2 regions of the Bacteroides sp. NSJ-39 genome follow, and region 1 is predicted to be linked to the other one. Evidence: riboswitches for the same ligand, from Rfam matches in the RefSeq annotation. Region 1 holds a riboswitch; the other holds the start of a gene.
What was found. A riboswitch is a leader RNA that binds a small molecule or an ion and turns the genes downstream of it on or off. The one in region 1 is predicted to bind thiamine pyrophosphate.
Positions count from the first base shown of each region.

Region 1 (3,358 bases):
TTTTATCCTGCTGCAAGGCCTGGAAACTCTTTCCTTGCGCGTAGAACGCCATGTAGAAAATGCATTGAAGGTAGTGAATTTCTTAAACAATCACCCGAAAGTGAAGAAAGTGAACCATCCGTCATTATCCAATCATCCTGACCATGCACTGTATCAACGTTACTTCCCGAACGGTGCCGGTTCCATTTTTACTTTCGAGGTAAAAGGCGGACAAGAAGAAGCACACCGCTTCATCGACAGTCTGGAGATTTTCTCCCTGCTTGCCAATGTTGCCGATGTGAAATCATTGGTGATCCACCCAGCAAGCACTACCCATTCACAGCTCAATGCACAGGAGCTAGCCGAACAGGAGATTTATCCGGGCACCGTACGTCTATCCATTGGAACGGAACATATCGATGACCTGATTGCGGATCTGGATCAGGCGCTTGCGAAAATCTAACATTCAATCATTGAACTTTCCATGACTGCGGGATGTTATACCTATATAACATTAAAAACATTGCAGTCATGGAAAAATATTTAATACACAGCAACGAACTGCATCTGATAGACGCAGAGAAAATCCATCAAGCCGTAGAAAAGCTAGTGGAGTCACTCGATTTAGCCGCCGGATCTACTACAAACTTTAATCTCTATCAGGTCGTAGAAAATTACTTCAAGGATCTTGAAAAAAGAAGGAAAATCAATCACGTACTGGGGATTAAAGAAGACAGATACGAGCTAGCCGAAGATTTCGGTATTAAATAAAAGTAAATTCATTCAATCACACCAGACTATTGTTCTAAATAAAACGAGAGAGTTCCACAAAAGTGAGACTCTTTCGTTTTCTATTATATACGGTATAATAATCAGCCTTGATGCACTGTAAGCTGCGGGAACGGGAAATTGATACCCTTTTCATTGAAGGTTTCGTAAATAGCCTTGTTGATGTCGAAATAAACTCCCCAATAATCCGAGCTGTTCACCCAAACACGCGCAACTACATTCACACTGCTTGCGTCCAATGCATGAAGAGCTACAAACGGGGCGGGTTCATTCAGGATACGCTTATCGGCAGCAAGAATCTCATAAACGACTTCCTGTACCTTGTCATAATCTTCTCCATAATCGATTCCTACAATCCACTCTACACGACGAGTCACCTGATTGCTATAATTGGTAACCACACCGCTACTCATCGCTCCGTTCGGTACATAAATCACTTTGTTATCCGCAGTAGTTAGAATAGTGTGGAAAATCTGTATTTCTTTTACTGTACCCGAAACGCCCTGACTTTCAATCCAATCACCTACTTTATAAGGTTTGAACAGCAACACGATCAGTCCTCCGGCAAAGTTCTGCAAGTTACCGGATAACGCCATACCGACAGCCACACCAGCAGATGCCAGCAAAGCCGCAAACGAAGTTGTTTCTACTCCCAAAGCACCGACAACCGAAATAATCAACAGGATAGTCAATAGGATATTCACCAAACTCCGGACGAAAGTTTTGATACTTATATCAACCTTTCTCTTATCCATCAAACGCCCTACAAAATTTTTGAGCATCGAAATAAGGAAACGCCCTACAATAAAAACAATGACCGCTATCAGGATACGTTCTCCGGCACGAATACCGAAGTCTATCAGTTGCTGGGTTATCAATGAAAGCTTGTCCAAACCTTCAGCGTTGGCAATCGCCTCTTTCATCAGCTCATCTGCGGCCACTTGCACGGAATCCGCAGCTTGTGTCGCTTGAAATAATAGTAACATAATCTAAATGTATTAAATGAATAAATGATTGTTTGTCCTTTTCAACGAATTGCAAAGTTATATTGTTTTTAGCAAATCTAAAAGTTTTTTTTGCTTTCCTCCTGTAAATGCTGTATTTTTGCATCCGATTCACTAGTAGGGGTGCCTTAACATGACGGGCTGAGAACATACCCATAGAATCTGAACCGGGTAATGCCGGCGTAGAGAACTAACAAATAAGCAAGATGAAAAGAATTGTTATGATGGCCATCGCCTTATCGGGCGCAGGCTTCGCTGTCCATGCACAGACGAGTGCTAAAGCGGACAGTCTGAAAGTTGTAAACCTGCAAGAAGTGCAGGTAGTATCCACGCGTGCTACGGCGAAAACTCCGGTAGCATTCACCAATGTAAGAAAAGAACAGATCAGTAAACAGAATTTCGGACAGGATATCCCATTCCTATTATCTACCACTCCTTCCGTACTGACAACTTCAGATGCCGGGGCGGGAGTAGGATATACTACGATTCGCGTTCGCGGAACGGACGCTACCCGTATTAACGTCACCGCCAACGGTATTCCGATGAACGATGCTGAGAGCCACGCCATCTTCTGGGTAAATACTCCCGATTTCGCCTCTTCTCTGGAAGATATGCAGATTCAACGGGGAGCAGGCACATCGACCAACGGTTCGGGAGCATTCGGCGCCAGTATCAATATGCGTACGCAAAGCATTTCATCCCAACCATACGCCGAAGTTTCCGGTTCTTACGGTTCATTCAACACGCACAAAGAAACGGTCAAAGTCGGGACCGGGCTGATTAACAAATATTGGGCATTCGATGCGCGGCTCTCTAATATCCAGAGTGACGGATACCGCGACCGCGCCTCATCAGACCTGAAATCATATTTCGTGCAAGGCGGTTACTTCGGTGAGAGCACAACGATCAAGTTTATCACTTTCGGTGGAAAGGAGAAGACTTATCATGCTTGGGACGGTATCAGCAAAGAACAACTGGAGAACGACCGGACATATAATCCGAACGGAGTCATTCTGGATGATAATAAAGGAAAAGGTAATCCGATCGGCTTTTATGATGATCAAACGGATAATTACCGACAGACACATTATCAACTTCTATTCAATCATATCTTCTCTCCGGCATGGAATCTGAATATCGCTTTCCATTATACCAATGGCTTCGGTTATTATCAGGAATACAAGAACGGACGTACATTGAAGGAATATGGTTTGAAGCCTTTCTACCTGCCGGATAACAGCGAACCGCAGAAGAAAACAAATCTCGTACGCCAGAAGTTGGTGGATAGTGATTTCGGCGGTGGTATCTTCTCTCTGAATTACCAGAATGAAAGACTGAACGCTTCGCTAGGCGGCGGACTCAACCGATACAGTAACGACCATTATGGAAAAGTTTTGTGGGTAAAGAATTATACCGAACAACTCGACCCGGAACATGAGTATTACCGTAATAACGGCGGAAAGACGGACGGGAATGTCTATTTGAAAGCCAATTACCAACTGACCGGCAGCCTGAGTGCCTACGCAGATCTGCAATACCGTTATATCCGTTATACGATTGATGGGGATAATGATAAATGGGACTTC
Region 1 is NZ_JACOOB010000020.1:30,287-33,644, forward strand. It holds gene H8S63_RS17200 (O-acetylhomoserine aminocarboxypropyltransferase/cysteine synthase family protein) at 1-442, shown strand, start outside; gene H8S63_RS17205 (hypothetical protein) at 511-750, shown strand; gene H8S63_RS17210 (mechanosensitive ion channel family protein) at 852-1,754, opposite strand; TPP riboswitch at 1,882-1,978, shown strand; gene H8S63_RS17215 (TonB-dependent receptor) at 1,979-3,358, shown strand, end outside.

Region 2 (3,358 bases), on a different contig from region 1:
TTCCGTGATCAAGCCAATGCGCTACGAGCTCCATTCATTCTACAGACAATCATCTCCACTCCCACTTCCGTAAAATATTACAATGCGGGACGACTGATCAAGTCTGCCGCCAACGACAGCACTGGGAATGTGTCAATCACTTATTCGTACAATGACAAGGGGCAGCTTGTCTCTATATTATCCCTGACTATGAAAAACGGTCAGGTGAGTGAGGAGGTGCAAACAAACAGACTATATGACCCTCAAGGCCACTGCATTTTTGAAGTGCAGACAAATCCCAAGACCAAAACGGACATTTACCGAAGGACACGCCGTATCGGTGCCGACGGGAGCATCGAGAGCGATTCACTTAAATATATGGACGGAAGGTCGATTATCAGCACATACAATAAACAAGGCTTATTGACTGAAGCCAAAGAATATAATAAGAACGGAGAACTCCAAGCATACACAGCGAACAAGTATGATGAAAAAGGCAGATTGACCGCATCGCAACATCAGAACCTGCTTATGGCTAACCCCGCCGATCAGGTTATCTCCCAAAAAGATACTTATGAATATGACAAATACGGTTATTTGACTCAGATAGCTTATCAGCGTATTTTAGGCAATAACCAGAAAACATCCGGTTACCTGACTTGTATGTATGATAAATATGGCAATCCGATTGACGGAAATTCTTATTATGAATATGATAATACAGGGCAATGGGTCTGCCGTATAAATCGCGGAAATCCCCAAGAGGTGGAACGGGTACAGTATATTTATAAATAAAAGTGAAGATACTGCGAACCTTTTACCAAATGCTTCTGTTATTATAGTATAACAAGCCATTTAAAACTTGTAACATTATGAATACTATATTAATGTCTTTAATTATGATGACCATGACTTACGAAATGCCTAAACTTCCTTACGCAAACAATGCGTTGGAACCTGTAATCAGTCAGCAAACGATAGATTTCCATTACGGGAAACATCTACAAACGTATGTAAATAATCTGAACAGCCTCGTGCCCGGAACCGAATATGAAGGTAAAAAGGTGGAAGAAATCGTTGCCACCGCACCGGACGGAGCTATATTCAATAACGCCGGACAAGTATTGAACCACAATCTATATTTCCTGCAATTTGCCCCCAAACCTGCCAAGAAAGAACCGACAGGCAAACTGGGAGAAGCCATCAAGCGTGACTTCGGCAGCTTTGAAAACTTCAAGAAAGAATTCAATGCGGCAGCGGTAGGATTATTCGGTTCAGGATGGGCCTGGTTGTCCGTTGATAAAAACGGAAAACTGCACATCACCAAAGAAGGAAACGGCAGTAACCCTGTACGTGCCGGATTGAAACCGCTTCTCGGTTTTGACGTGTGGGAACACTCTTACTACCTGGATTACCAGAACCGTCGCGCCGACCATGTCAATGCTCTGTGGAGTATCATCGACTGGGATGTGGTGGAAAACAGAATGTAACGGATTTACTGACTAAACTATACTTGAACAAGGTCGTTGTGATTTTCACAGCGACCTTGTTTAGGCTATATAGATGCCACCAACACAAATATCCGACAGAAAAATGAAAAAAAATCAACCGATGTAGTGTTTTTATGTTTCTTTTTCACTTACTTTGCTCCCGTAAAGACAAAGGGGTGCCCCATGAGGGGCTGAGATTATACCCTAAGAACCTGATGCAGTTAGCACTGACGTAGGGATTGTGTTTCTTCTTATCGCCTTTCCGTAAAAGCACGCTCTTTGTATTTACTTTCAACTTATTTATTCTGATAGGACAATGAAAGTACAAGTGAACAACAAAGAGGTGGAACTTATTCCCAACTCTACCCTTACACAGCTGACGACGCAACTCGAACTTCCCGTTCAAGGCATTGCTATCGCGGTAAACAACAAAATGATTCCCCGTACCGAATGGGAACGTTTCGTATTGCATGAGAATGACAATCTGGTAATTATCAAGGCGGCTTGCGGAGGATAAGAAAATGATTAGTCTGCAATTTATCACACATCAGACCGAACGGTATTCATATTTCGAATCGGCACGTATGGCACTCGAAGGAGGGTGCAAATGGATCCAACTACGCATGAAAGAAGCTCCTCTTGAGGAGGTGGAACAAGTGGCGCTGCAACTGAAGCCACTCTGTAAGGAACACGAAGCCATCTTAGTTCTCGATGATCATGTCGAATTAGTCAAGAAACTGGAAGTGGACGGTGTACATCTGGGAAAGAAGGATATGCCCATCGACCAGGCACGACAGATACTCGGAGAAGCCTTTATCATCGGTGGCACGGCCAATACCTTCGAGGATGTCGTACAACATTACCGCGCCGGAGCCGATTACTTGGGGATCGGTCCCTTCCGCTTCACCACCACTAAAAAGAATTTAAGTCCCGTACTCGGTCTGGAAGGTTACGCTTCCATCCTTTCACAAATGAAAGAAGCGAATATCAACCTTCCGGTAGTAGCTATCGGAGGAATCACCAACGAAGATATCCCCGATATCCTCCGCACAGGAGTCAATGGCATCGCCTTGTCCGGAACGATTCTCCGGGCGGAAAATCCGGTAGAGGAAACACGGAAGATTCTAAGTAATTCATAAATCAACATCTATAATTCTAAATTCCAAAAGACATGGAAAAGTTAGTAATTGCAGGACGTGAATTCAGCTCACGCCTTTTCTTGGGAACAGGAAAATTCAACTCCAATGAAATAATGGAGCAATCTATTCTGGCTTCGGGCACAGAAATGGTAACGGTTGCCATGAAACGTATTGACATGGACAACAAAGAGGACGATATGCTGAAACATATTATCCATCCGAATATCCAGTTATTACCCAACACTTCCGGTGTACGCGATGCGGAAGAGGCTGTGTTTGCCGCACAAATGGCGCGTGAAGCGTTCGGAACGAATTGGCTGAAACTAGAGATTCACCCCGATCCCCGCTACCTGCTCCCCGACTCTATCGAGACACTGAAAGCTACGGAAGAGTTGGTGAAATTAGGTTTCGTCGTATTGCCTTATTGTCAGGCAGACCCCGTGCTTTGTAAACGATTGGAAGAAGCCGGAGCAGCTACCGTTATGCCTCTCGGCGCTCCGATCGGCACAAATAAAGGATTGCAGACTAAAGAATTCCTACAGATTATTATCGAGCAGGCAGGTATCCCTGTTGTCGTTGATGCAGGTATCGGTGCGCCAAGCCATGCCGCTGAAGCAATGGAACTGGGAGCTTCCGCGGTACTGGTAAATACAGCAATTGCCGTTGCCGGAAACCCGGTAGAAATGGCGAAGGCTTTCAAAACTGCCACCGAAGCCGGAAGACAGGCATACGAAGCGGGATTAGGACTGC
Region 2 is NZ_JACOOB010000001.1:35,968-39,325, reverse strand. It holds gene H8S63_RS00190 (RHS repeat protein) at 1-774, shown strand, start outside; gene H8S63_RS00185 (superoxide dismutase) at 852-1,469, shown strand; TPP riboswitch at 1,632-1,725, shown strand; gene thiS (sulfur carrier protein ThiS) at 1,786-1,986, shown strand; gene H8S63_RS00175 (thiamine phosphate synthase) at 1,991-2,608, shown strand; gene H8S63_RS00170 (thiazole synthase) at 2,641-3,358, shown strand, end outside.
Region 2: another riboswitch for thiamine pyrophosphate. It lies ahead of thiS (sulfur carrier protein ThiS); the one in region 1 lies ahead of H8S63_RS17215 (TonB-dependent receptor).